One region of the Streptomyces sp. 3214.6 genome, then DNA from elsewhere that is predicted to be linked to it. Evidence: predicted binding sites of a transcription regulator. Region 1 holds the regulator's gene; the other holds the start of a gene.

Region 1 (14,563 bases):
GATCCTGAATCCAGCCACGCCTTCGAACGTACCTGGTCCTGCAGAGTGGTGTGCCCGGCCCACCGTTCGCACACGGCTTTGCTGCCGAGCTGTGACATCCCCTAAGGGGAGCAACGGGGTTGGCGTCAGGGGTTCTTCAGGGCGGTTCTTCGGGGCGGTTCTTCGGGGCGGCTCTTCAGGGGAGCGCGACGCCCCCGCGTCCGGGTGGGACACGGGGGCGTCGATACCCGCTACTTCACCGGCTGCGGCTCAGGCTCGCTCTCGGCGTCGGTCTCGCCGGCCGGGGGCTCGTCGTCGACCGGGGTCTTGACCGACTCCAGGAGCAGCTGGGAGACGTCCACGACCTGGATGGACTCCTTGGCCTTGCCCTCGTTCTTCTTGCCGTTGACCGAGTCGGTCAGCATGACGAGGCAGAACGGGCAGGCGGTGGAGACGATGTCCGGGTTCAGCGAGAGAGCCTCGTCGACGCGCTCGTTGTTGATGCGCTTGCCGATCCGCTCCTCCATCCACATCCGCGCGCCGCCAGCGCCGCAGCAGAAGCCACGCTCCTTGTGGCGGTGCATCTCCTCGTTCCTGAGGCCCGGGACATTGGCGATGATCTCGCGCGGAGGCGTGTAGATCTTGTTGTGGCGGCCCAGGTAGCAGGGGTCGTGGTAGGTGATGATGCCCTCGACCGGGGTGACCGGGATCAGCTTGCCCTCGTCCACCAGGTGCTGGAGCAGCTGGGTGTGGTGGATGACCTCGTAGTCGCCGCCGAGCTGCGGGTATTCGTTGCCGATGGTGTTGAGGCAGTGCGGGCAGGTCGCGACGATCTTCTTCGCCGACTTCGGCTTCTTCGACTCGGGCGTGACGTTGCCCTCGTCGTCCGTCTCCTCGCCGAAGGCCATGTTCAGCGCGGCGACGTTCTCCATGCCGAGTTCCTGGAACAGCGGCTCGTTGCCGAGGCGGCGGGCGGAGTCACCGGTGCACTTCTCGTCGCCGCCCATGATCGCGAACTTGACGCCCGCGATGTGCAACAGCTCGGCGAACGCCTTGGTGGTCTTCTTCGCGCGGTCTTCCAGCGCGCCCGCGCAGCCGACCCAGTACAGGTACTCGACCTCGGTCAGGTCCTCGATGTCCTTGCCGACGACCGGGACCTCGAACTCGACCTCCTTGAGCCACTCCAGGCGCTGCTTCTTGGCCAGGCCCCAGGGGTTGCCCTTCTTCTCCAGGTTCTTGAGCATCGTGCCCGCCTCGGAGGGGAACGCGCTCTCGATCATCACCTGGTAGCGGCGCATGTCGACGATGTGGTCGACGTGCTCGATGTCCACCGGGCACTGCTCGACGCAGGCGCCGCAGGTGGTGCAGGACCACAGGACGTCCGGGTCGATGACGCCGTTCTCCTCGGCGGTGCCGATGAGGGGCCGCTCGGCCTCCGCGAGAGCGGCGGCGGGCACCCCGGCCAGCTGCTCCTCGGACGCCTTCTCCTCGCCCTCCGTCGTCTTGCCGCCGCCGGCCAGCAGGTAGGGGGCCTTGGCGTGGGCGTGGTCCCGCAGGGACATGATCAGCAGCTTGGGGGAGAGGGGCTTGCCGGTGTTCCAGGCGGGGCACTGCGACTGGCAGCGGCCGCACTCGGTGCACGTGGAGAAGTCCAGCAGGCCCTTCCAGGAGAACTGCTCGACCTGGGAGACGCCGAAGACGTCGTCGTCGCCGGGGTCGGTGAAGTCGATCGGCTTGCCGCCGGACGTCATCGGCTGGAGGCCGCCCAGGGCGGTGGCGCCGTCCGCGTTGCGCTTGAACCAGATGTTCGGGAACGCCAGGAAGCGGTGCCAGGCCACGCCCATGTTGGTGTTGAGCGAGACCACGATCATCCAGACGAACGAGGTGCCGATCTTGATCATCGCGACCAGGTAGACCAGGTTCTGCAGCGCCGAGACGCTCAGCCCCTTGAAGGCCAGGACCAGCGGGTACGAGGCGAAGTACCCGGCCTCGTAGTGGTCCACGTGGTGCAGTGCGCCCTCCAGGCCGCGCAGTGTGTAGATCGCGAGGCCGATGGTGAGGATGACGTACTCGACGAAGTAGGCCTGGCCGGCCTTGGAGCCGGCGAAGCGGGACTTGCGGCCGGCCCGCGAGGGCAGGCTCAGCAGGCGGATCACCATCAGGACGGCGATGCCCAGGATCGTCATCACGCCGATGAACTCGATGTAGAGCTCGAACGGCAGGAAGTCGCCGATGACCGGCAGCGTCCAGTCGGCCTTGAAGAGCTGGCCGAAGGCCTGGGCGAGGGTCGGCGGCAGCGTCAGGAAGCCGACCGCCACGAACCAGTGGGCGAAGCCCACGATGCCCCAGCGGTTCATCCGCGTGTGGCCGAGGAACTCCCGTACCAGCGTCACACTGCGCGCGTAGGGGTTGTCTGTCCGTGCTCCGGCGGGGACCGGCTGGCCCAGCTTGAAGTACCGGACGAACTGACCGATGGCGCGTGCGAGGAGCGCGACGCCGACCACGGTCAGGACCAGCGACACGATGATCGCGGCGAGTTGCATTTCGGGGCTCCTCGGGCCTGCGAGGGGACTTCGGTGGAGATTACTAAGCGGTAACTTATGCAGTCCGTCTGAGAGTACCCCTTATTCTGCGTCGCACTGTAGCGGGGTGCGGAGTGATCTGAGTCGCTGAGGGTTGCCTCAGGGATCCGCCGTAATTGGGCCGTGTTATTCGTACCAAATTGGTACATTTATGACTAATTTATATCCGTGCTCTACGGGATCGTCGCTGCCGCCACCGCCCTGCTCCTCTCCGCCGTCCTCGCCGCGCTGCTGCGCGTGCCCGCCCTGCGCCTCGGGCTGCTGGATCGGCGGCAGCGGCAGCGACGGGTTCCGCTGTTCGGTGGAGCGGCCGTCGTGCTCGCCACCTGTCTTGTCGCGGTCGCCGGGGACTGGACGGGCATCGCGCCGCTCGGGGACGGCATCGAGGTGCTGCTCGTCGCCGGGGGCGCCGTCGCCGCGCTCGGGCTGATCGCGGACGTGTGGCGGCTCAAGGTGCGCTTCCTCGTCCTCGGCACGGCGGTCGCGGCGGCCTTCGTGGTGCCGTACGGCGACACCGGTGTGGTCTCCGGGATGCTGGGCGTCGGCTGGATCACCTTCGGCGCGCTGGCCTTCAGGGCGCTCGACCACGCCGACGGGGTGGCCGGGACCGTCGGGGTCGTCACCGCCTTCGGGGTCGCCGCGTGTGTCGCCGTCGAGGTGATGGACGGGCTTGTGGTGCTGCTGAGCGTGCTCGCCGCCGCGCTGACCGGGTTCCTCATGCACAACTGGCCTCCCGCGCGCGTGGCGCTCGGCGCGTGCGGGTCGCTCTTCACGGGGTTCCTGCTCGCCGCGGCGGCCGTCGTCGCCCGCGCGGGGCACGATCCGGTCGTCGGCACGGGGGTGCTGTTCGCGCTCACCGCGGTCGCCGGGGCCGACGTCGTCCTGGCGGCGGCGTCGCGACGGCTGGCCGGACGGCCTCTGCTGCGCGGCGCGCCCGACCATCTCGCCCACCGGCTGCGGCGGCTCGGGCTGACCGCCCAGGGGGTGACCGTGCTGCTCGGCCTCGCGGCGTTCTCGGCGGTGCTCGTCGGGGTGCTGGTGCATGCGGGGTTGGTGGACGTGCGGGCGGTGTGGTGGGTCGCGGGCGCGGCACTCGTCGTCGTGATCGGGCTGCTGCGGGTCCCGGTGTACGGGCCGCCACGCGCGCGTGGCACTCGCCGACCCCGGCCCGGCTCCCGATCCGCCTCCCGGTCCGCTTCCCGGCCCGGGTCCCGATCCGCTTCCTCGTCCGGCTCTCCGTCAGCCGCCGCGTCCTCCTCCGGCTCCCCGTCCGGTCCTGGGGCCGCCACCCGTGCCGGCACCGGCATCCGTTCTTCCGTCCGCCTTTCCGCCCGGTCGGCCGCGCGGTCGGTCGCCCGGTCCCCGGACCGCTCCCCCGACCGGTCCGCGGGCGGCCGGTCCGCCGGTCGGTCTGTCGTTCCTCCTGGCCTCTCCGGTGATCGCTTCGATGCCCGGCGGGCTGCGGTGTACGCGCCTCGGCGTCAACCCGAGTCCGTTGACCGTCCCCCTCGGGCCGAGATTCGGCGGACCGGTGGATCCGTATCCTCGCAGGTCAACGCGGGATTGCGTGTAAGGAACGGATAAGAGTTGAGTGGATACGACTCAGGTCTGTTGACCCAGTGGCGAGCCTCGTGCACACTTGAGTCCGTTCCACTCAAGTCAGCTGGAGGAAGATCACCATGGCACGTGCGGTCGGCATCGACCTGGGCACAACCAACTCCGTCGTCAGCGTTCTGGAGGGCGGCGAGCCCACCGTCATCACCAACGCCGAGGGTGCCAGGACCACGCCGTCCGTCGTCGCCTTCGCGAAGAACGGTGAGGTGCTGGTCGGCGAGGTCGCCAAGCGCCAGGCGGTGACCAACGTGGACCGGACCATCCGTTCCGTGAAGCGTCACATGGGCACCGACTGGAAGATCGAGCTCGACGGGAAGCCCTTCAACCCGCAGCAGATCTCCGCGTTCATCCTGCAGAAGCTCAAGCGGGATGCCGAGGCCTACCTGGGCGAGAAGGTGACCGACGCGGTCATCACCGTCCCGGCCTACTTCAACGACTCCGAGCGTCAGGCGACGAAGGAAGCGGGCGAGATCGCCGGTCTCAACGTCCTTCGTATCGTCAACGAGCCCACCGCGGCCGCGCTCGCGTACGGCCTCGACAAGGACGACCAGACGATCCTCGTCTTCGACCTCGGCGGCGGCACCTTCGACGTGTCCCTCCTGGAGATCGGTGACGGCGTCGTCGAGGTGAAGGCCACCAACGGCGACAACCACCTCGGTGGTGACGACTGGGACCAGCGTGTCGTCGACTACCTGGTGCAGCAGTTCAAGGCCGGCCACGGCGTGGACCTCGCCAAGGACAAGATGGCGCTGCAGCGTCTGCGCGAGGCCGCCGAGAAGGCGAAGATCGAGCTGTCCTCGTCCACCGAGACCTCGATCAACCTGCCCTACATCACGGCGTCCGCCGAGGGCCCGCTGCACCTGGACGAGAAGCTCACCCGCGCCCAGTTCCAGCAGCTGACGGCCGACCTGCTGGAGCGCTGCAAGACGCCGTTCCACAACGTCATCAAGGACGCCGGCATCAACCTCTCCGAGATCGACCACGTCGTTCTCGTCGGCGGTTCGACCCGTATGCCCGCCGTCGCCGAGCTCGTCCGCGAGCTGACCGGCGGCAAGGACGCCAACAAGGGTGTGAACCCGGACGAGGTCGTCGCCATCGGCGCCTCGCTCCAGGCCGGTGTCCTCAAGGGTGAGGTCAAGGACGTCCTGCTCCTCGACGTGACCCCGCTGTCCCTCGGTATCGAGACCAAGGGCGGCATCATGACCAAGCTCATCGAGCGCAACACGACGATCCCGACGAAGCGCTCCGAGATCTTCACGACGGCCGAGGACAACCAGCCGTCGGTGCAGATCCAGGTCTACCAGGGCGAGCGCGAGATCGCGGCCTACAACAAGAAGCTCGGCATGTTCGAGCTGACCGGTCTGCCGCCGGCCCCGCGTGGCGTCCCGCAGATCGAGGTCTCCTTCGACATCGACGCCAACGGCATCATGCACGTGACCGCGAAGGACCTCGGCACGGGCAAGGAGCAGAAGATGACCGTCACCGGCGGCTCCTCGCTGCCGAAGGACGAGGTCGACCGCATGCGCCAGGAGGCCGAGCAGTACGCGGACGAGGACCACCGCCGCCGCGAGGCCGCCGAGGCCCGCAACCAGGGCGAGCAGCTCGTCTACCAGACGGAGAAGTTCCTCAAGGACAACGAGGACAAGGTCCCCGGCGAGGTCAAGACCGAGGTCGAGGCCGCCGTCGAGGAGCTGAAGGCCGCGCTCAAGGGCGAGGACACCGCGGAGATCCGCACGGCCACCGAGAAGGTCGCCGCGGTCTCCCAGAAGGTCGGCCAGGCCATGTACGCCGACGCGGGCGCCCAGGCCGCCGGTGGTCCGTCCGCCGGCGCCGAGGCCCCCAAGGCTGACGACGACGTCGTGGACGCCGAGATCGTGGACGACGAGCGCAGGGACGGTGCCGCGTGACGGAGGAGACCCCGGGCTTCGAGGAGAAGCCCGACGTCCCCTCCGGCGCCACCCCTGAAGACGCCGAGCCGAAGGCTGCCCCCTCCTCCGCCTCGGCGGAGGGGGCGGCCCCGGCCGGGGACGCGAACCAGACAGCCGGTCTGGTGGCCCAGCTGGACCAGGTGCGCACCGCGCTCGGCGAGCGCACCGCGGACCTCCAGCGCCTCCAGGCCGAGTACCAGAACTACCGCCGTCGGGTCGAGCGCGACCGGATCGCGGTCAAGGAGATCGCCATCGCGAACCTCCTGACCGAGCTCCTGCCCGTGCTCGACGACATCGGCCGCGCGCGCGAACACGGCGAACTCCTCGGCGGGTTCAAGTCCGTCGCCGAGTCGCTGGAGACCGTGGCCGCCAAGATGGGCCTGCAGCAGTTCGGCAAGGAGGGCGAGCCCTTCGATCCGACGATCCACGAGGCCCTGATGCACTCGTACGCGCCCGACGTCACCGAGACGACGTGCGTGGCGATTCTGCAGCCTGGGTATCGAATCGGCGAGCGAACCATCCGCCCCGCGCGGGTGGCCGTGGCCGAACCGCAGCCCGGCGCACAGCCCACGAAGGCCGACGAGGCCGAGACGGCGGCGGCGGACGACAAGGAGAGCGGTGGCCCGGACGAGGGCTGAGCTTGACGCGATCGCCCTGGCGATCGTCGTGACTACGCGAGAGGAGGGACGTCGAGGGTGAGCACCAAGGACTTCATCGAGAAGGACTTCTACAAGGTCCTCGGCGTCCCCAAGGACGCCACCGAGGCCGAGATCAAGAAGGCGTACCGGAAGCTCGCCCGCGAGTACCACCCGGACGCCAACAAGGGCAACGCCAAGGCGGAGGAGCGCTTCAAGGAGATCTCCGAGGCGAACGACATCCTCGGTGACCCCAAGAAGCGCAAGGAGTACGACGAGGCACGCGCCCTCTTCGGCAACGGCGGCTTCCGTCCGGGCCCCGGAGCGGGCGGCGGCTCCTTCAACTTCGACCTGGGCGACCTCTTCGGAGGCGGCGCCCAGACCGGCGGGGCCTCCGGCGGCTTCGGCGGCGGCATCGGGGACGTCTTCGGTGGCCTGTTCAACCGCGGCGGCCCGGGCACGACCCGTACCCAGCCCCGGCGCGGCCAGGACATCGACACCGAGGTCACCCTCACCTTCACGGAAGCCATCGAGGGTGCGACGGTCCCGCTGCGCATGTCCTCGCAGGCCCCCTGCAAGGCGTGCTCCGGCACGGGTGACAAGAACGGCACGCCGCGCGTGTGCCCGACGTGTGTCGGCACCGGCCAGGTCGCGCGGGGTTCCGGCGGCGGCTTCTCCCTCACGGACCCCTGCCCCGACTGCAAGGGCCGCGGCCTGATCGCCGAGCACCCCTGCCTGGACTGCAAGGGCAGCGGGCGCGCCAAGTCCTCCAGGACCATGCAGGTCCGCATCCCGGCCGGGGTCACGGACGGGCAGCGCATCCGCCTGCGTGGCAAGGGCGCACCCGGCGAGCGGGGCGGCCCGTCCGGCGACCTCTACGTCGTCGTACACGTCGACCCCCACCCGGTGTTCGGCCGCAAGGACGACAACCTGACGGTGACCGTGCCGGTGACGTTCACGGAGGCGGCCCTCGGCGGCGAGGTCAAGGTGCCGACGCTCGGTGGACCGTCCCTGACCCTGAAACTGCCGCCCGGCACGCCCAACGGCCGCACCATGCGGGCGCGGGGCAAGGGCGCGGTCCGCAAGGACGGCACCCGCGGCGACCTGTTGGTCACCGTGGAGGTGAGTGTCCCGAAGGACCTGTCGGGGAAGGCTCGTGACGCGCTGGAGGCGTATCGCGAGGCGACCGCGGGCGAGGACCCGCGGGAGGAGCTGTTCGAGGCCGCGAAGGGAGCCTGAGAGTGATGGACGGCCGTCGACGCAGTGACAGTTTTCGTGGGCCGTATGAACTGACCGAGGAGACCCCGGTCTACGTCATCTCGGTGGCGGCCCAGCTCTCCGGCCTGCACCCGCAGACGCTGCGCCAGTACGACCGTCTGGGCCTCGTCTCCCCTGACCGCACCGCCGGTCGGGGCCGACGCTACTCGGCCCGTGACATCGAACTGCTCCGCACGGTGCAGGCACTGTCCCAGGACGAGGGCATCAACCTGGCCGGCATCAAGCGGATCATCGAACTGGAGAACCAGGTGGCCGCCCTGCAGTCCCGGGTGGCCGAGATGGAGGCCGCGCTGGACGGCGCGGCCGCGGCGATGCAGCAGCGCGAGGCGGCGGTGCACGCGTCGTACCGACGGGACCTGGTGCCGTACCAGGAGGTACAGCAGACCAGCGCGTTGGTGGTGTGGAGGCCTAAGCGGCAGCAGTCGTCGGACTGATGCGCACCGACTGAGGTGTACCGGCTGAGGTGTATATGGGAAGGGGCCCGGAGTTTCGACTCCGGGCCCCTTCGCTGTTGTTCACGGCCGGTCAGTCGCCCATGCCGACGGTCGGGGTCGGGGTCGGGGGTTCGTGGCCGGGCGGCTGTTGCTGCGGTTGCCGGGCGGGGGCGGACGGTCGGGTCGTAGCGCCTTGGGGCATGCCCAGCTGCCAGAGGTGGGAGCCGGGGACGGAGGGGGTGGGGGCCGCCTCTTGGACTTGGCCTCGGGTCTGGTTCTGGCTCGGTTCCGGGCGACGCCAGCGTTCCGGGACGGTCGGTGTTCGTCGTACGGCGGTCTCGTCGCCGGCTGCTGCCGCCGCGACGGCGCGGGCGCGCAGGGCGCTCTGGCGGGCGATCGGGGAGAAGCCGGGGGCCGCGTTGCCGGTCTCGGACGGCAGACCGCGCACGCCCATCCGGTTCAGCTCGCCCTGGATTCCCGTCTCCGGGGCGAACACCTCGCGCGGGAGCTGCCAGGAGGCCGCGCCGTCCACGTCGACGCGGTGTTCGTGGCCGTCCACGGCGAAGGTGAGGCCGTAGCCGATGTACTGGTCGTCCCTGTCGAACAGCAGGTCCCCGGAGATCTCGCCGCCCCGGTCGCGCACCGCGTTCGCGAGGTCCTGGAGGGCGGGCGGGAGCGGGTTGGTGCGGCCGAGGCTGGTGACGTAGCCGTCGCCGCGGGCCATGTGCCGCTCCTTGGTGTCCTGGTCGACGTAGGGGACCTGGAAGCGGGTGACGCCCTGCTCGTCCTGGTAGGTCTCGATCGCTCCGACGCGGGCCTCGACGAAGGACAGCCGCTTCTCGCCGTTCTCGCCGTGGCCGTACTTCTCCTGCATCGCCGGGAACTGGACCTGGTGCTGGAGCGCCGGCGGCGGCTTCGAGCCGATGATCGTGACGTGGGCCTCGCGGTTCTGGATCAGGATGATCTCCGCGTTGGCGACGGCGGTTCCGCCGGAACCCACGACGATCCACTCCTTGGCGGCGTGGGCGTCGAAGCGGCTCTCGGCGACCTCGTCGCCCAGCAGCGCCCGCCCCGGCGCCGCCTCACGTGCGGACTCCCATTTCCGGGTCGAGTCGAGGGCGGTGAAGCAGTTGCCCATGCGGGTGGCGGCGTCGGGCTCCAGGCCGGATATAAGGGCGTCCTTGAGTGCTGGGGAGGCGTTCAGGGCGTCGAGCACGGTACGGGTGTCCGCGCCGCCCCGCTCGGCCTGCGTCAGCCAGGCGCGCAACTCACCCGCACCGGCCGTCCCCTGCCCCTCCAGCTCCCGGAGCCGGTCGCCGATCAGCCGTACGGCTTCGGCGCGGCTCTCCACGGCGAAGTCGCCGCGCGGCATGCCCGGTACGACCTCCGGGGTCAGACCGGTGGCGATGCTGGGGGTGCCGTCGCAGGCCACCCAGAGGGGGGCTGGGCTCTCCTTGCCATCCTCGCCCAACGGGCGCACCTCGGCCAGGAGTTCGCCGTTCCGGCCAAGCCGCAGCCGGGCGTGGCCGTTCACCAGGTCGCCCTGGGTGGCGAGTTGGTCCTCCCAGACGCGGACGGCGTGGATGGAGATACGGTGCCGGGGATCCTCGACCGCCGCGTACGGGTCGACGCCCATCCACTGGGCGAGATCCCGGTCCTGGTCCGCGGATTGCACGATGCCGTCCCCGGGGTCCAGGTGCCACCGGCCGACGCCGTCGATCAGCAGCGCGTCCGGGCTGCGTCCGGTGAGGCTCGCTCCGCCGCCGATGACTACTTGGCGCAACGGGAACTGCCCGGCCGCGAGCTGCCCCGCCAGCGACTGCACGGTGCGCTGACTGACCTGGGCGCGGTACTCCGCCCACTGCGCGGCGGCGGGTGCCAACTGGTCGCGGGGGAGGGGGAGGCCGTTCTGGTCGTAGCCGGGGAGGGGCATGGTGACTTCCCGCCGGCCGATGAACGCCTCGACCTGCCGTTGGGCACGGACGGCTGCGTCGCGGGATGCCTGGAGGGCGGTGGCGTCGGCCGGGGGGAGTTGTTCTATGGGGTGGGCGAGGGCGTCGACCAGGCGTTCGGCATCGACGGAGAGGAAGTCCTTGGACGCAAGGTGTCTTGCACGAGCTGCCTTGGATTCGGCGTTGTAGGTGTCCGCCTCCGCCAAGGCGGCTACGGGCCTCATACCGCATCGGTCGAGCATTGCTGAGAGTTCGGAACGTGCCTCGGCCCGTTGCTGCTCGGGAAGTTCCACGTCGGATGCTCGGGTGGCGAGCCAGTTGAGTTCGCCTATGCGTCCGTGGTCCTGGCTCGACAATTCGGCGCGGTCACCGATTTCGGCCCCTTGGTTCAGGAAGTTCTCGCGCACAGGTGCCAGCCCTTGGCTGGAGCGGTCGCGTACGGCGACGAGTTCACCCACCTCGTGGGCGAGGACGCGGGACAGGTGTTCGCTCGGCAGACGGTCGGATAGCTGCACGATGTAGTAGCCCGACGTCGTGTTCGTCACCGTGTAGGCGATGGTGCCCATCTCCATAGGAATGGCATCCACGCAGATTTTGGCCGAGCCGCCCTGGGTGTCCTCCAGAAGGAAGTGCTCCCGTTCGTCCTTCGTGCGCGGTATTTTCGTGCACGAGCCGAACCGCTCTCCCAGGACGACGAACGCCACGGCCTCCAGATTGTGTTCCGCCGCCGCGACCAGCGTTGCCTGCCGGTCGCGCAGCAGTGCGGCAGTGGCCTCTTCGGACTCCGGTAGCAGCACGTCCCCCGTACCTTCCGTCTACATGCTCATCAACGGCCCGTAGGATCATGCCATGTTGACAGCGCGCTCAGCCTTTGAAGCACACCTCTACATGGATCTGCATCCTTGCGAGTGCGGATCTGGTGACTTCGAGCGCCAGCATCGTCTGGAACAGCACGGCGACGACATCGTGGCGGTGTACGAGGGTGCTTGCAGGCAGTGCGGCACGACTCGCCGTTTCACCTTCCGCATGGCTGAGGAGATTCCGCCTCCTCCTCCCGCGTTCGGCGGCTCGGAGCCGTCACAGATCATCGACCCGGGAGAGTTCGCTGAAATCGCCTTCCGGATCTCCGAATCAGCCGGAGTGAAGCTCCTCAACACACCTGAGTCCGAGCATTACCAATTGCGTGATGCGGTGGCTTATGCCGTTGCGGCGTTCGAAGAGATTCCCAAGTTCATTCCGCCGGGGGAGGATGCCGTTCCGGCAAGCGCCTTCACCTCCGAAGTAGGCAAGGCCCGCTATCGGCGCGAGCCGCGCAAGTTCGAGCGTGACATTCTCGAGATGAACATCAGGCAGGCTCGCGCAGTCCTCGCGGACATCGACGAGGTCAGCGCCCCCTGAGGTGGTGCAGGAGGCCTGCGAGGGTCTCCTGGGTGGTGGACAGGATGACGTCCGGGGTGTCGCTCTCGCGGAGGCGGATCGTTCCGTCGGGGGTGGGGGCGAGGTAGAGGCACTCGCCCTGGGGGCCGCCACTGAACGACGACTTCTGCCAGGTGAGTTGTTCAGGCACCGGGGCCTCCTCAAAGGGTGTAGAGCAGATGCTGGATGAGGGCCAGCGAGTCCTTCATGGAGTGTGCTTCCGGGGCCAACGATACGTTGACGGGGGCCAGGGCGTACTGGGTGAGGCTCTCGAAAAGTGTCCCGTACTGGGTCAGGCTGTCGCGGTCGCCCAGGTACTGGAAGCTGCCGAATTGTTCGAGCACCACGGTGCCCAGTTCGGCGACGGCGGGGATGACGTGTACGAAGTTGCTGGAGAGGGCGGGATGGGCCCGCGAGGTGAACGGGTAGATCTGCACGGTGATGTGGGGCAGCCGGGCCAGCTCGATGAGACGGAGCAGCTGACCACGCAGCACCTCGGTGCCACCGAATCGCATGTGCAGGGCGGACTCGTGGACCACGGCGTGCACGGCGGGCGGGTCGTCGCCGGTGAGTACCTGCTGTCGTTCCATACGGAACTCCAGAGCCTCCTCGACGCGTTCGAAGCCCAGGCCGGGGGTGGCGAAGATGGCTCGTGCGTAGTCCTCTGTCTGGAACAGGCCGGGGATGAGCAGGTGTTGGTGTACCCGTAGGGCCACGGCACCAGCTTCCAGTTCCGCCATGTTCAGCGGCCCTTGCTCCATGGGCTTCTTGTGGGCTGTCCACCAGCCCTTGCCGGTGGCCTCGGACATGGCGACCAGCGCATCGATATAGGTCTCATCTTTGCATGCGTAGAGGTGACACAACTCGCGGAGTCGCTCCGTGAGGATCGTCGTCTTCGCCGTCTCGATCTGGCTCAGTTGGGCCCGGCCCATACCGATCCGCTCGGCGGCCTCACCAGCACTCAATCCCGCTCGTTCGCGCAGTTGTTTGAGTTCGTAGCCGAGTCGTCGCTGGCGCTCGGTGATGGTGGTGCGCAGTCCCACGGGTTACTCCTCGTCCGGTCGCCCAAAGTCTCTCCGGATCGGGTGAGTTCGTCCACTGATCTGAGTGACTAGCTTGAAAATTGTAAACCCGTGTCACTACCTTGGGTGTGGAATCAGTCACGCACTGAAACCATCCAATGTCTGCTGCCCATAAGCCGACAGAGCACCCACACCCTGTGGGCGACGCCATCGCCGGGCATGTAAAGGAGCCGCCCGCCATGAACCCCGCCCGTCGTGCCGCCCACCGCCCAGCTCAACTCACCTGGGAATACAGCCTGTTCGCCCCCGCCGACGTCACCTCGCCCCGCGTGTGCCGGGACTTCGTCCGCGCCGTTCTCTTCACTCATGACCGGGAGTCCCTCGTCATGCCGGCGGCCCTGTGCACCTCGGAGCTCGTCACGAACGTGCACCTGCACACCAAGGGCACCGCCATGCTCCGTATCCGGCTCTCGCCGGGCGGTCTGCGGGTCAGCGTGTTCGACGAGAGTCCTGACCCGCCCGTCGTCACGTACCCCGCCGCCGGGGCCGTCGCCTGTTGGGGGAGAGGGCTCGCGCTCGTCGAGGAGATGGCGGATGTGTGGGGTGTCGCCGATGAGCGGGCTGGGCGGTATGCGAAGGGGGTGTGGTTCGAGTTGGGCGGGAGCGGTAGATCGTTTCTTCGTCGCTCGAACGGGTGAACAGGGTCTATTTCCCCTGGTCGGTCCTATTGCAGTACCTACCGTGATCGCGTCGCTTGTGCCCCAAGGGACGCCAAGCCCACACTTGAGGAGGTGATGCCGCCATGACCGCTCTTGCGCACGAGAGGCCCGAGACGATGCCTGACACCATGATCGAGCCTGTGTCCCTGCCGGAGAACGGATCCGACCTGGACGAGGTCGTCTGGCAGGCATGGAAGGCCATGGAACTCCCCGAGGGCTACCGCGCTGAGATCATCGAGGGAGCCATCGAGGTGTCGCCCACCGGCCGCTACTCACACAGCCAGATCATCTTCCTGCTCGACGAGGCGCTGGGAGAGTTTCTGAAGGGTGGCGATTTCGCCACCCGGAACGACACGAACGTTATCCACGAGGGCTCCGCATGGGTCCCCGATCTGTTCGTCGTCGCCAGGGACCCTGAGCGTTACGTGACGGACGACGGCCTCGGCCTCACCGCCGCCGGAGTGCGAGTCGTCTTCGAAGTCGCCTCCCCTGGCACACGCAGCCTTGAGCGTGACCGTGTGAAGAAGCGCCGCGAGTACGCTCGCGCCGGCATCCCCGTATACGTCCTCATCGATGACTACGACGACCAGGGTGCCGTCACCCTGTTCACCGGGCCCTGCCCCGACAAGGCCGACTGGGAGGACATTCATCGCGTGCCCTACGGGACGGACGTCAGCATCCCCGAGGGCCCCGCGAAGGGCTTCGTCATCGGTGAGGCGATCACCGGGCCCAAGAGGGGCTGAATCCGAAGCGGAAGTCCAGGCGGAAGCCGAAGCCGCTCAGCCCAGTTGTTCCGTCGTGCCGTCCGGGTGGATCAGGAGGCGGATCGCGCCGCCGTAGCGGTTGTCGGTGATCGTGGCCGGGGTGGGGGCTCCGAGTTGTTGGGCTCGCTGCTGGAGGATCGACAGGACCACGTCCTGGATGTCGCCGTAGGGCGGGGCGGTGACCGGGACGCCGTCGATCAGGCCGGCGTTGGGGGAGAAGACGTGCACCTGGGCGTCCGC
Region 2 (14,563 bases), 1.4 Mb from region 1:
CGAGGTCGGAGACCGCCGCGCCGTGGATGACGAGCTGGCCGCCGCGCTGGGCGAACATCTCCATCCAACCCGCCATCTTCACCCGCTGGTCGACGGACTGCGCGTACCCGTCGAGGCGGCCCACCCAGTCGATCGCGCGCTGCGTCGGGCCCGGGTCGTGCGAGCCGGGGGCCGCGACCGAGACGCCGAGGCCTCCGATCTTCGGGGCCTGCTGCTCCCAGAAGTTCAGCTGGAGGTCGCGCTCGTGCTGCAGGGCGGTGTGGAACATGCACTGTGTCGACATGACCCGGCCGGAGCGGATCTCGTCCGCGGTCCGGTTCGACATCAGGGTGACCTCGTACCCGTGCGACTGGAGGCCGAGGGCGAGCTGGAGACCGGACTGGCCGGCTCCGACGACGAGTATCTTCCGCATGCGGGGGACTCTCCTTGAGGGGCCTTACTCGGGGGTTTCGTCGAGCGCGTGGCCCACCAGGGCCAGCAGAGTCTCGATCACCGAGATCCGGCGCCGCGCGTCCATGATCATGACAGGTATGTGCGCGGGGATCGTCAGCGCCTCCCGCACGTCCTCCGGCTCGAACAGCTCGCTGCCGTCGAAGTGGTTGACGGCGACGACGTACGGCAGTCCGCAGCTCTCGAAGTAGTCCAGCGCGGGGAAGCAGTCCTTCAGGCGGCGGGTGTCGGCCAGGACGACGGCGCCGATCGCGCCGCGCACCAGGTCGTCCCACATGAACCAGAACCGCTGCTGGCCCGGCGTGCCGAACAGGTAGAGCACCAGGTCGTCGTCGAGCGTGAGACGGCCGTAGTCCATGGCGACCGTGGTGGTGGTCTTCTCCGGGGTACCGGTGAGGTCGTCGGTCTCCTCGCTGGCCTCGGTCATCAGCGCCTCCGTCTGGAGGGGCTCGATCTCCGAGACGGTGCCGACGAGGGTGGTCTTGCCGACGCCGAAGCCGCCCGCCACCACGATCTTGGTGGCGATGGGGGCCCGGGTGCGGTCCGTCTGCCAGGGCTGCAACGTCTCGTCGGGCTCGGGCTCGACGAACGGGGAGACGCCACGAGCGGCGTCAGAGACGACGGAGTCCACTCAGCACCCTTTCCAGCAGAGCGCGGTCGGGACGGCCCGTACCGTGAGCGGTACCGGTGCCGTACACACGGATCCTTCCCTGGTCCGCGAGGTCGCTGAGGAGCACCCGGACCACGCCGAGCGGCATCTTCAGCAGCGCGGCGATCTCCGCCACCGTGCGCATACGGCGGCACAGTTCGACGATGGCCCGCAGTTCCGGCATGACCGTGGACTTGAGGGAACCATTCGTCAGCTCACGACGCTCCTCCGGGGCTTCGAGGGCCGCCACGAAGGTCTCCACCAGCAGGAGGTGTCCGAAGCGGGTGCGGCCGCCGGTGAGCGAGTAGGGGCGCACGCGGGCCGGCTTGCGGTCGCCGCCACGGACGGGGAGTTGCTGCCTGGCGGGCTGCGGCGGCTGCGGGGCGGCGGCGCTCATCGGACGATCCCCGTCGTCGTGGACTCCAGGGACTGTCGTAGTTCGCTGCGGAGTTCCGGGGTCAGGACGTGGCCGGCGCGGCCCACGAAGAGGGCCATGTGGTACGCCACCACGCTCATGTCGCAGTCGGCGGAGCCGTGCACGCCGAGGAGGGAGCCGTCGCTGATCGACATGACGAACAGGCTGCCCTCGTCCATCGCGACCATGGTGTGCTTGACCCCGCCGAAGGCGATGAGCTTGGCGGCGCCGAGGGTGAGGCTGCCGATGCCGGAGACGATGGTGGCGAGGTCGGCGGATGAGCCGCGTGGGCCGGACGGTTTGATCTCGCGGGACTGGCGTGCCTCGTCGTTACGGCCTGGGTCCGAGGAGAGCAGGAGCAGGCCGTCGGAGGAGACGACGGCGACGGACTGGATGCCGGGTACTTCCTCCACGAGGTTGGTCAACAGCCAGTGCAGGTTACGGGCTTCACTGCTCAGTCCGAAGGTACTGGGCGCGGTCAACTGCTTGCCTCCTCGACTGTGCCCCCCGTGTCTTCTTCGGCGTGTGCGTGTGCTTCTTGAGCTCTTTGCGGTGCGTGGGGCGCCGGAACCTTGTTCTGGCCCGTGCGCTCGGCGATTTCCGCTTCTACGTCGCGGTAGCCGGCCTCCGCACCCCTGCGGAAGCCGCCCAGACGGCGGCGGAGGGCGTCCGCGTCGACGGAGCCGGTCCGCTGGCGCGGAGTGTGTGCGGGTGTCGTGATCTTGGGGGTGCGCTTGGGAAGGCCCTTGTCGGTGAGCGGCTCGTCCGAGGGGCGCGTGTGTTCCGCCTCGGCTTCGCCATCGGCCGATTCGCTCCCATACGCACCGGCCGTACTGCTGTCGTCGCCGGCTGCGGGCGGCCCTTGTGAGGCGTTCTCGCCGTCGACGACCGCGGGTTCGGCGGCCCCTGGTTCGGGGGCTCCGGGTTCGGGGGCTCCGGGTTCGGGGGTGGCGGGTTCGGGGGTGGCGGTGGTCCGCTCCCCCGCCGTCGCGTCCCGCGGGGATGGCAGGAGCAGTTCCATCGTCGTCTCGGCCGGGGTGTCGACCGGGGCCTGCGACCTGCGTACCGCCTGTTCCGCCAGGGCGACCAGGGGATCCGGCTGCTTCGAACGGCCGGGCAGGACATTGGAGTTGGCCTCCGCGTCCGCGCCGGGCAGGGTGAGCGCCTGGGCGGTCGCGGCGGCCGGGGCCGTCGACGGGATCGCGGCGGTGGGGGCGGTGGCGAGGAGCGGGGCGGGCAGGACGACGACCGCCGCCACCCCGCCCTGCTTCTGCTCGCGCAACCGCACCCGCACCCCGTGCCGGTGGGCGAGCCGGGCCACCACGTACAGGCCGAGGCCGAGGCCGTCCTCGCCCTCCTGGTCGTACGGCGTCTCCGGGTCGAACTCGGCGAGGCGGGCGTTGAGCCGCTCCAGGCGGTCGGCCGTGATCCCGATGCCCTCGTCCTGGACGGAGAGCATGACCTCGCCGTTCTCCAGGAGCCAGCCGGAGACCTCGACGGGCAGGTCGGGCGGGGAGAACGAGGTGGCGTTCTCCATGAGTTCGGCAAGCAGATGGGAGAGGTCGTCGGCGGCAAAACCCGCCACGTGGGCGTGCGGGGGCAGCGCCGAGATACGGACCCGCTCGTAGCGCTCGATCTCGCTGACCGCCGCGCGGACCACGTCCACCAGCGGGATCGCGCCCGCGTGCTGCTGGACGTGTTCCGTGCCGGCCAGGACCAGCAGGTTCTCGCTGTGGCGGCGCATGACCGTGGCGAAGTGGTCGAGCTTGAAGAGGGTGGCCAGGCGGTCCGGGTCCTGTTCGCGCTCCTCCAGGCCCTCGATGACCGCGAGTTGGCGCTCCACGAGGCCGAGGGTGCGCAGGGCGAGGTTGACGAAGGTGCCACTGATGCTGTCGCGCAGGCCGTCCAGCTTGGCCGCGGAGTCGGCGAGTTCGGCGCGCAGTTCCTCGCGGGCGTCGGCCATCCGCTGGCGCTGGCCGACGAGGTGCTTGCGGTCGGACTCCAGGGTGGTGACGCGCTCGTGCACGGCCACGGCGTGCTCGTGCAGCGCGTTGACGGAGCGGACGACCTGGGCGAACTCGTCGTTGCGGCCGGTGAACCGGACCGGTTCCTCGGCCGCCGGGTTCTCGGCCTCGGCCAGCCGCGCCGATCCCCGGCGCAGCACGGACAGCGGGCGGGTGAGGCTGCGGGCCAGGCCCGTGGCGATGACGATCGCCAGCAGCATCAGGGCCCCGAGGAGGGTGACGCGCAGCTCCAGGTCGGTGACGTCGTCGTCCCGGAGCTGGGCGAGGTCCTCGGTGCGGTGGTTGTACAGGGAGGACTCGACGCCGCGCATCAGGTCGACGCGGGCCGAGAGCGCGGCGTCCAGCTTCTTGACGCCGGTGTCGAGTTCGTGACCGCTCAGCGTCGGCTGGTCGGTGAGGGAGGCGAGGTAGGCCTCGGCCGTGTCGACGTCGCCGCCGGTGACGGTGGAGTCGTAGGAGGACACCGCCTCCGGCGGCGCGCCCTCCCGGAAGTCGGCGAGGGCCGCGTCGGAGCGCAGCCGGGCCTGCTGCGCGGCGGCGGTGAGGGCGTCGCGCTGCTTGGTGTCGGCTTCGGTGGAGACCTTCTCGGTGGTCGTCCGGCCGGTGACGGGGTCGTAGTCGGTCTCGGTGGTCGTCGGCACGTTGAGCGCCGCGAGCAGCAGTCCCCGGGCCGCGGAGGCCTGCTGGACGGCCGTGTCGAGCTCGGCGAGGGCGTATGCGCCGGAGCCGGCGCGCGGCGGCATCTGCTCGGCCAGCCGGTCGACGAGGACGTGGAGCGCGGCGACGGCCTCGGAGTACGCCTGGTGCGCCTGGAGCGCCGTGCTCTTGCCGGTGAGGGCCGACTGCCGTACGGCGGGGACGGCGGCGAGGGCCTTGCGCAGCGCTTCGGAGACGTCCGTCTCGGTGGTCAGTTCGCTCGTCTGCCGGTCCACGCGGGCGCTGCCCTGCGTGGAGGGCGCCTTTGACTTGGCGCGGCCGGCCGCGACGTAGGCGGTGACCTCGTCGCGTTCGTCCGCCAGGGACTGGGCGAGGGCGAGGGCGTCCTGGGTCTGTTCGGCGAGGGTGACCAGGTCCTGGGAGTCCTTCAGCTGCCCGGAGGCGGCGAGGATCGAGGGGGCGCCGGCCCCGGCGACGGCGGCGGCCACCACGGCCACCGCGACGATCAGCCGGTTGCGTACGTGGGTGGGGCGGCCCTTGCCGACGGGGGTGCGCTCCGCGCCCCCCTCGGAGGCCGTCTGCCTGCCTGTACGCCGAGGCCGCGTCTTCTGCACCGGTGCTCGCATTCCTGACTCGTGCTCCATGGGCCGGATGTGTCGCTCCGTCAACTGGTGCGTACGTCCGGTACGATTCCCGACCCTCCCAGTGCCGGTGGGCAGGGGTCGCACATCGGTTGCCCCGCCACCCGAAGGAGTGAACATCGGAGGGGAGTTGGCGGGCAAGTTCCTCTGGCGTGTGCAGCGGCCTTGCCCGGCAGGCCGGTTGGACGTGGGCGGCGGGCTTTGACAGTATTCGCCGCCACGCCTTCCCGGAGTGCTTCATTCCTACCCAAAGCAGGCGTCTGACCTGCGGCGGTACGACTGTTCGGCACCCGATGCCAGCCTTTTGCGAAGGCTGTGAAGGGGTCGTGCAGACTGGCTGAATGCGTACGGAACTTGTGTCGGAGGCCGGCGATCGGGCCCGCCCCAACGAGGACTTCGCGGGTATCGGACTTTCCGCCTCCGGACAGGGCGGTTCGCTCGTCCTCCTGGACGGAGTGACGCCGCCGCGGGACGGCGCGGGCTGTCTGCATTCGGTCCCCTGGTTCACCGCGCGATTGGGCGGCGCGCTGACCGAACTGACCGTTTCACTCCCGGATGTTCCGCTGGCCGAGGCGCTCGCCCTCGCCATCGCGCGTACCGCTGGGGCCCATTCCGAAACCTGTGACCTTTCTCACCCACGCACCCCACAGGCCACAGTGGCCCTGGCGCGCTGGTCGCCGGAGACGGTCGAGTGCCTGGTCCTGTGCGACGCGACGCTGCTGCTGGCGTCCCCGGGCGGCACGGTGACCGCCGTCCAGGACGACCGGCTGGCGCGGCTGCCGCGCGCGCTGCTGAGCAGCGCCGAGGTCGTCGACGGCACGCTGCGCAACAAGGAGGGCGGGTTCTTCACGGCCGCGGCCGATCCCGCGGTGGCCGCCCGCGCGGTGGCCATGACCGTGCCGCGCGCCGAGGTGCACGCCCTGGCCGCGCTGTCGGACGGGGCCACCCGCTGGACGGAGCTCTTCCGCGAGGGCGACTGGCCGGCCCTGTTCGCCCTCCTCGGCAAGGAGGGGGCGGGGGCGCTGGTGGAACGGGTCCGGGAGCTGGAGCGGGCGGACGACGGCGCCGGGCGGGCCTTCCTGGGCGGGGCGAAGACGCACGACGACGCGACGGTGGTGCGCGTGGAGCTGTGAGGCGGGGAAAGCTGAGGCGTGGGAGTTCCCGTGAGGCGGTTACGGCCGCCGGTTCACTTCTCCATGCCCCGGTTCACTTCTCCATGCGCCGGTTCACTTCTCCATGCCCCGGTTCAGCTGGTGCAGCAGGCGGGCCAGCTCGCCGACCTCTCTGCGGTCCCAGTCGGAGAAGTGGCTGACGTACCGCTCGCGGCGGGCGTCGCGGACCCGCCGCACCCGGGTGCGGCCCTCCTCGGTGAGGTCGACCAGCCAGGCGCGGCCGTCCGCAGGGTCGGGTTCGCGGGCGATCAGGCCGAGCTGCTCCAGGGCACGCAGTTGGCGGGACATGGTGGCCTTGCCGACGCCGATGTAGGCGGCGAGTTCCGTGGCACGCTGGCGGCCGCACTCCTCCAGCCGGACGAGGAGGCCGTAGGCGGCGGACTCCAGGTCCGGGTGGACCTCGCGGGCCATCTCGCCCTGGTTGGCGCGGGCGCGGCGCAGCAGCACCGTGAGCTCCCGCTCCAGGGACAGGAACTCGCGGTCGTCCCGCTCCACGCCGCGCGACGACGCGTCGCCGCCCGTCTCCTCGCGGTCCTCGCGGTCGTCGTGGCCCTCGCGGTCGTCGTGGTCCTCGTGCACGTCAGCACCCCTGATGTTCGCCGGTCGCTGCCTTCGGTGCAGCTCTTAAGTATTTCGCAGGCACAGGCCAGGGGCGGTTCCCAGGCCGCTTCAGGCATGGCGAAGGCCCGGGTCTCCCTCACGGAACCCGGGCCTCGCCCTTCCCGCGGCGTCCGTCACGCCGCCACGGGAACCTCCGGCGTCGCGCCGTTCGTGGCGGGCGCGAGCGCCAGCTCCAGGACCTGGCGGACGTCCGTGACGGCGTGGACGTCGAGCTTGTCCAGCACCTCCGCGGGGACGTCGTCCAGGTCGGGCTCGTTGCGCTTGGGGATGATCACGGTGGTGACCCCGGCCCGGTGCGCGGCCAGCAGCTTCTGCTTCACGCCGCCGATGGGCAGGACCCGGCCGGTCAGGGAGACCTCACCGGTCATCGCCACGTCGGTGCGCACGAGCCGGCCGGACAGCAGGGACGCGAGGGCCGTCGTCATGGTGACGCCGGCGCTCGGGCCGTCCTTCGGGACCGCGCCCGCCGGGAAGTGGATGTGCACGCCGCGGTCCTTCAGGTCACCGACCGGCAGCTCCAGCTCGGCCCCGTGGCTGCGCAGGAAGCTGAGTGCGATCTGCGCCGACTCCTTCATCACGTCGCCGAGCTGACCGGTCAGGGTCAGGCCCGCCGCACCCGTCTCCGGGTCGGCCAGCGAGGCCTCGACGTACAGGACGTCGCCGCCCGCGCCGGTGACCGCGAGGCCGGTGGCGACGCCGGGCACGGCGGTCCGGCGCTCGGCCGGGTCCTGGGCGGACTCGGGCACGTGGTGCGGCCGGCCGATCAGAGCGCGCAGTTCCTCGTCGGTGACGGTGAACGGCAGCTTCCGCTCGCCCAGTTCGTGCTGGGCCGCGACCTTGCGCAGCAGTCGGGCGATGGACCGCTCCAGGGTGCGCACGCCCGCCTCGCGGGTGTACTCGCCGGCGAGCTTGCGCAGCGCGCTCTCGTCGAGCGTGACCTCGTCCTTGTCCAGGCCCGCCCGCTCCAGCTGGCGCGGGAGCAGGTGGTCGCGGGCGATGACGACCTTCTCGTCCTCGGTGTAGCCGTCGAGGCGGACCAGCTCCATGCGGTCGAGCAGGGCCTCCGGGATGGCTTCGAGCACGTTGGCGGTGGCGAGGAAGACCACGTCGGACAGGTCGAGCTCGACCTCCAGGTAGTGGTCGCGGAAGGTGTGGTTCTGCGCCGGGTCCAGGACCTCCAGCAGGGCGGCCGCCGGGTCGCCCCGGAAGTCGGAGCCGACCTTGTCGATCTCGTCGAGGAGCACCACCGGGTTCATCGACCCGGCCTCCTTGATCGCCCGCACGATCCGGCCGGGCAGCGCGCCGACGTACGTACGGCGGTGGCCGCGGATCTCGGCCTCGTCGCGGACGCCGCCGAGGGCGACGCGGACGAACTTGCGGCCCATGGCGTGCGCGACACTCTCGCCCAAACTGGTCTTTCCGACGCCCGGCGGGCCTACGAGCGCGAGCACGGCGCCGCCGCGGCGGCCGCCGACCACGCCGAGGCCGCGCTCGCCGCGCCGCTTACGCACCGCCAGGTATTCGGTGATCCGCTCCTTCACGTCCTGAAGGCCGGCGTGCTCGGCGTCCAGGACCGCCTGGGCGCCCTGGATGTCGTACCGGTCCTCGGTCCGCTCGTTCCACGGGAGTTCGAGGACCGTGTCCAGCCAGGTGCGGATCCATGAGCCCTCGGGCGACTGGTCGCTGGAGCGCTCCAGCTTGTCGACCTCCTTGAGGGCGGCCTCGCGGACCTTCTCGGGCAGGTCGGCGGCCTCGACGCGGGCGCGGTAGTCGTCGGACTCCTCGCCCTCCTGCTCGCCGTTGAGCTCGCGCAGTTCCTTGCGGACCGCTTCGAGCTGACGGCGCAGCAGGAACTCGCGCTGCTGCTTGTCGACGCCCTCCTGGACGTCCTTGGCGATGGTCTCGGCGACGTCCTGCTCGGCGAGGTGGTCGCGCAGTTGGGAGGTGGCGAGCTTCAGACGGGCCACCGGGTCGGCGGTCTCCAGGAGCTCCACCTTCTGTTCGGTGGTCAGGAACGGCGAGTAGCCGGAGTTGTCGGCGAGCGCGGAGACGTCGTCGATGGCCTGGACGCGGTCGACGACCTGCCAGGCGCCGCGCTTGCGCAGCCAGGCGGTGGCGAGCGCCTTGTACTCCTTGACGAGGTCGGCGACGTGGCCGGGCAGCGGGTCGGGGACGCTCTGGTCGACCCGGGTCCCCTCGACCCACAGGGCGGCGCCCGGTCCGGTGGTGCCGGCGCCGATCCGCACCCGCCCGCGACCCCGGATCAGCGCGCCCGGGTCGCCGTCGGCCAGCCGGCCGACCTGCTCGATCGTGCCGAGCACACCCGTGCTCGCGTAGGTCCCCTCGATGCGCGGCACCAGGAGTACCTGAGGCTTGCCGGGTGTTGAACGGGCGGCGGCCTGGGCGGCCTCCACGGCGGCGCGCACGTCGGTGTCGTTGAGGTCCAGCGGAACCACCATGCCGGGGAGCACGACCTCGTCATCGAGGGGCAGCACGGGCAGGGTGAGCGGTGCGGACGTCGAAGCCATGATCTCCCCTTAGGCAGTCAAGTTGAGCTATGCCGACTCAATGCGCGGGCCGCTGCGAATGTTCCCCGGGATCCCGCCCGTTCGCTGTGGGCGATCACGCCTGTCGGCGCGGGGAGCGGCGCGCCTATCGTCACCCGTAATAGATGAAGGCATAGAGCAGCCCTTACGGGAGGTCGTTGTGGAGCGGATCGTGCGGGCCTGGGTGGACGGCTGGGTGGCGTCGCGGGGCGCCGCGCCGCCGGTGGACGAGCCGTGGGGCTGCACGATCGACGTGGGGACGGGGACCCATCACGTCACCCGGCATGTCTTCGGCGCGATGAACGACGCCGTCGAGGAGGCGGACGTCCGGAAGGTGGCGGGGGCGGTGACCGGCGCCGGGGTGTGGCTGAAGGCGTTCACGGACCCGGCGATGGTCGGGGGCTGGCTGGGGCCGGGGTGGTGGGTCGACCCCGAGCCCGGCTTCCTGATGACGGCCGCGCTCGCGGACGTCCCGCCCGGCCCGGTCCCCGACGGCTACCGGCAGCGCACCTGGTCGATCGGCGGGGTGACCCGGACCATGATCGCCGCCCCGGACGGTTCGCTGGCCGCGCGCGGGCAGATCGCCCCGACCGGCGCGACGGCGGTCGTCGACCAGATCGAGACGTTCCCCGCGCACCGCCGCCGGGGCCTCGGCGCCCTGGTCATGCGGACGCTCCAGCGCGCGGCGGTCGAGCAGGGCGCTCGGACCGGCGTGCTGGGCGCGACACCGGAGGGGCGGGCGCTGTACGAGTCGCTGGGGTGGCGCGTCGAGTCGCTGTTGACCAGCGGGAAGTTCACCGGCGACAGGGGGGACACACGGGGGTGACGTCCGGCGGTCGCGGGGGCGCACCCTTCGGGCGCGCACGACCGGGCACGCCCCTTACGCCCCCGCCCCGTACCCCGTCCACTTCAGGCATTCACCCCGAAGCGCCCCTTCGCGCCGACCACAATGCGCTTATGACCGATGACTGGAAGCGACGTCTCGACGCCCTCCACGCGGAGCTCGTGCGCCGTGACGACCCCGTCGCCTGGGTGACGGAGGCCGACGCGGTCGAGGCCTCCCGGCGTTATCCGCACATCGCGCTGCGCGGGCCCGTCTTCGGCATCGCCGTGCAGGACCCGGCCGCCGCGGAGCCGGGCTGGCGCCTGCTGAAACCGGTGGTGGACAGCATGCCCCAGCAGGCCCGGGACGGCCTGAACTCACACCTGTGGTTCAAGGCGAAGGACGGCACCGACGATCCGGCCGTCCGACGCGAACTGCTGGCGGCCGTGGCCCTGCTGGAACGGGCGCCGGCCGACGAGGTGGAGGCCCTGGGTGTGCGCTACCGGGTGGTGCGCGGCGACGAGTTCGCCCGGACCGGCGACGACGGCGTGGAGCCGCCCCGGCCCACCGACCCCGAATCCGCGGCCCTTTCCTGGGAGGACCAGGGCGCCTGTCCCTCGCCGGACGTGGGCTACGTCCTGGACCCCGACCGGGACGAGGGGCCGATGGCGGGCGCGCTGCGGCTGGGCCTGCGCGACTTCACGTACACGGGCGCCCACTTCCCCGCCGAGGTGCGGGCGGACTCGGAGCGGGCGGCCAGGACACACCCGGACGTGGTCAGGCTGCCCGTCGGCTTCTCGGTCGCCGAACGCGACGACGCGGGCTGGACCCCGTGCGGCTCCCTGTCGGCGACCCCGCACGAGGCGCGCCGCACGCTGTACGAGGGGATGGCCCGCGTGTGGGCGATGCTCTACCGCTTCGACGAGCGCAAGAAGGCCCTGTACGGGCGGGCCGCGGAGGCCTTCCGGGCGGCCGGCCGTGCCGACGAGGCGCGCGTGGAGGGCCGTCTGTTCCGGATCTGCCGCGTCGAACGAATGATCCGCCTGGGCCCGGACGGCCCCGAGCCGCCCCGCCCGTCGGACGCCGACGAGTACGGCCCCATGAAACTCCACCCGACCCTGCACGAGGACGGCACGGTCAAGTACGACGACTGACCACGGGGCGGGCGGTCTACGCGGTTCGTGCGGGCGTCGCGGGCAGGGGGGTTCGAGCGGCCCACCGTCGCACCCACGGCCAGGTCCCCACCCCTATCGCCAGCGCGATCAGGTGGCCCCAGTTCGTCATCGGGTCGGTAAAGGCGAGCAGGTCCTGAAGGAGCATCCCGCCGAACGTGGCGAGCAGGGGCCAGCGCAGCCAGGGCCTGAGCAGGCCCGCCAAGGCGCCGACGCTCGTGGCGACGCCGAAGCTGATGCCGTAGTCGAAGCGGTGCAGCGAGCTGTGGGGCAGTCGGCCCGCGAGCACGGCCAGACCCACGGGGACCTCGGTGGCGAGGGTGGCCAGGACATGCCCGAGCAGGAAGACGACGGCCGTCCGTACGCCGCCCATCCGCCGTTCCAAGGCGCTGAGCACGACCAGGAAGCCGAGCGTGAACGGCGAGGCGAAGCCGCCCGCCACCCACAGCGCGCTGGCCACCAGCACCAGCACCGGCGTCTGCCACAGGTGCGCCACGTCGGTGCTGGAGCCCTGCTGCAGGGCGTTCACCAGGGCGGGGTCGGCGTGCGCGGCGAAGAACGAGGTGACGGCGAGGACGGCGGCGTAGGCGAGGGTGAAGGGGACGGGGACCCGGAAGGCGGGGCGAGGGCCGGGACTGGGATTGGGACTGGGGCTGGGACTGGGGTCGGGGCTCGCCTCGGGCGGCGGCTCGACGGCGTGGGGAACGCGCTGGCCCGGGATGCCGTCCAGCAGCCCGGAGACGTCGGGCAGGGGCGGGCTCGTGACCTGTGCCGTGCTGTCCACCTGACGCGCTCCTTCCGTTTCACCCCACCCTTCGCGGCGCCCCCGCCCGCTGTCTGTGACCGACACCACGCCCGGGCCGATTCACAGCAACATCTGAGACTTCTCTCGGCTGTTTCTCATCCGCTCCCAGCCCGGCCGCCGAACCCGCTCAGATCCTGTTCCGCACATCCGTACGTCAACCTCACCCGTCACGCTCACCATTCCCTCAACAAACCGACAGGAAAATGCAACGATGGACCGATGCCCACCCCGTACGACATCCCCGACGCACCCGAAGTCCTGGACCGTCGCGAAGGCCCCTACGGTGAGGTGGTCCTGCGCAGGCATGGGGAGTTGCTCCAAATCATCGCCAACGGCTGCTTTCTGATGGACACATCGGACGGCCGCTCGGAGCGACTGCTGGTCGACGCCGCGCTGGCCGCCCTGGACCCCCGCCCCGACGGCAGTCCCGCGCCCGGACTGCTCCTCGGCGGCCTGGGCGTCGGCTTCTCCCTCGCGCACGCCGCCGCCGATCCCCGCTGGGGCGGCGTCACGGTCGTGGAGCGCGAACGCGCCGTCATCGACTGGCATCTCGACGGCCCGCTGGCCGCAGTCTCCGGGCCGGCGATCGCCGATCCCCGGACGAAGATCGTCGAGACGGATCTGCTCGATTACGTCAATGAGACATGCGACACGTTCGACGCGGTATGCCTCGACATCGACAACGGGCCCGGCTGGACGGTCACCGAGGGCAACGAGAGCCTGTACTCCGCGGCCGGACTCGCAAGCTGCGCCCGGGTGTTGAGACCTGGTGGAGTACTGGCGGTGTGGTCGGCCCGACCCGATCCGGTATTCGAGGGAACCATGGGGAATGCCGGGTTCCAACAGGTGCGTACCGAAGAGATCCCGGTTGCCCGAGGCGTGCCGGACGTCGTGCACATCGCCGTCCGACCTGGATAGCAAAGGCGAGGTGACTCCGGGTACGTTGCATGCCTGACGCCGATCAATCACGCGTCAACCGCAGTCATGCGCAGAAAAGGGATCACCCCACTGGTCCCGGAAAGCACACTCAGGGGCGGGCGATGGAGCAGACACACACCTCGCACAACAACACGACGACGGCGACTCCGGGAGCGCAGCGGCGCGTCCTGGTGGTCGAGGACGACCCGACGATCGTCGACGCCATCGCGGCCCGCCTGCGCGCCGAGGGATTCCTCGTGCAAACGGCGGGTGACGGCCCCGCGGCCGTCGACACCGCCGAGGCTTGGCAGCCGGACCTGCTGATCCTCGACATCATGCTGCCCGGCTTCGACGGTCTGGAGGTCTGCCGTCGTGTGCAGGCGTCCCGTCCGGTGCCGGTGATGATGCTCACCGCGCGCGACGACGAGACCGACATGCTGGTCGGGCTCGGCGTGGGCGCCGACGACTACATGACCAAGCCGTTCTCGATGCGGGAGCTGGCGGCACGCGTGCATGTGCTGCTGCGCCGGGTGGAGCGGGCCGCGATCGCGGCCACCACGCCCCGCAGCGGGATACTGCGGCTCGGCGAGCTGGAGATCGACCACGCTCAGCGCCGGGTGCGGGTCCGCTCGGAGGACGTGCACCTCACGCCCACCGAGTTCGACCTGCTGGTGTGCCTGGCGAACACCCCGCGCGCGGTGCTCTCCCGTGAGCAGCTCCTCGCCGAGGTCTGGGACTGGGCGGACGCCTCCGGCACCCGCACGGTCGACAGCCACATCAAGGCGCTGCGCCGGAAGATCGGCGCCGAGCGGATCCGCACGGTGCACGGCGTGGGCTACGCGTTGGAGACCCCGACGCCATGAGTTCCGGGCCGGACGGACCGAGAAGCCCCGCTCCCGGCTCAGGGGGGCCCTGGGGCGGCGTACGCCCGTTCTCGATCAAGACGAAGCTGGGTGCGCTGGTCGTCATCTCGGTGCTGATCACCACCGGGCTGTCGATGATCGCGGTGCACACCAAGACGGAGCTGCGCTTCATCACGGTCTTCTCGATGATCGCCACACTGTTGATCACGCAGTTCGTGGCGCATTCGCTCACCGCGCCGCTGGACGAGATGAACACGGTGGCCCGGTCGATCTCGCACGGCGACTACACCCGCCGGGTCAGCGAGAACCGCCGTGACGAGCTGGGCGACCTGGCTCAGACGATCAACGTCATGGCGGACGAGCTGGAGGCGCAGGACCGTCAGCGCAAGGAGCTGGTGGCGAACGTCTCGCACGAGCTGCGCACGCCCATCGCGGGCCTGCGCGCCGTCCTGGAGAACGTGGTCGACGGCATCGCCGAGGCCGACACCGAGACGATGCGCACGGCCCTGAAGCAGACGGAGCGGCTCGGGCGGCTGGTGGAGACCCTGCTGGACCTGTCCCGCCTCGACAACGGCGTCGTCCCGCTGCGCAAACGGCGCTTCGAGGTGTGGCCGTACCTGTCCGGGGTGCTGAAGGAGGCCAACATGGTCGCCTCGGCGCGCGCCACGATGGGCTCGGGCGGCAATCACACGCGCACGGACGTCCATCTGCATCTGGACGTCACCCCGCCGGAGCTGACCGCGCACGCCGACCCGGAGCGCATCCACCAGGTCGTCGCCAACCTGATCGACAACGCGGTCAAGCACA

Evidence for each region. Region 1 encodes HspR, which represses chaperone genes until heat shock. Its sites were predicted from a motif close to TTGAGNNNNNNNNNCTCAA; they were not measured.
Region 2: lon (endopeptidase La) is a predicted target of HspR. The motif match lies at 9,180-9,198, and genes of this name have one in related genera.

Annotation. Positions count from the first base shown of each region.
Region 1 is NZ_LT670819.1:4,689,949-4,704,511, reverse strand. It holds gene B5557_RS21160 (Yip1 family protein) at 1-18, opposite strand, end outside; gene B5557_RS21155 ((Fe-S)-binding protein) at 231-2,522, opposite strand; gene B5557_RS21150 (MraY family glycosyltransferase) at 2,730-4,145, shown strand; gene dnaK (molecular chaperone DnaK) at 4,241-6,082, shown strand; gene grpE (nucleotide exchange factor GrpE) at 6,079-6,741, shown strand; gene dnaJ (molecular chaperone DnaJ) at 6,799-7,977, shown strand; gene B5557_RS21130 (heat shock protein transcriptional repressor HspR) at 7,983-8,450, shown strand; gene B5557_RS21125 (hypothetical protein) at 8,542-11,199, opposite strand; gene B5557_RS21120 (hypothetical protein) at 11,252-11,800, shown strand; gene B5557_RS21115 (DUF397 domain-containing protein) at 11,787-11,969, opposite strand; gene B5557_RS21110 (helix-turn-helix domain-containing protein) at 11,980-12,861, opposite strand; gene B5557_RS21105 (ATP-binding protein) at 13,080-13,538, shown strand; gene B5557_RS21100 (Uma2 family endonuclease) at 13,643-14,302, shown strand; gene B5557_RS21095 (hypothetical protein) at 14,339-14,563, opposite strand, start outside.
Region 2 is NZ_LT670819.1:3,268,182-3,282,744, forward strand. It holds gene B5557_RS14540 (styrene monooxygenase/indole monooxygenase family protein) at 1-412, opposite strand, end outside; gene B5557_RS14545 (GTP-binding protein) at 437-1,081, opposite strand; gene B5557_RS14550 (DUF742 domain-containing protein) at 1,062-1,496, opposite strand; gene B5557_RS14555 (roadblock/LC7 domain-containing protein) at 1,493-1,996, opposite strand; gene B5557_RS14560 (sensor histidine kinase) at 1,993-4,809, opposite strand; gene B5557_RS14565 (hypothetical protein) at 5,178-5,969, shown strand; gene B5557_RS14570 (MarR family winged helix-turn-helix transcriptional regulator) at 6,063-6,587, opposite strand; gene lon (endopeptidase La) at 6,743-9,157, opposite strand; gene B5557_RS14580 (GNAT family N-acetyltransferase) at 9,336-10,001, shown strand; gene B5557_RS14585 (DUF5954 family protein) at 10,133-11,152, shown strand; gene B5557_RS14590 (rhomboid-like protein) at 11,169-11,954, opposite strand; gene B5557_RS14595 (spermidine synthase) at 12,195-12,893, shown strand; gene B5557_RS14600 (response regulator transcription factor) at 13,016-13,756, shown strand; gene B5557_RS14605 (sensor histidine kinase) at 13,753-14,563, shown strand, end outside.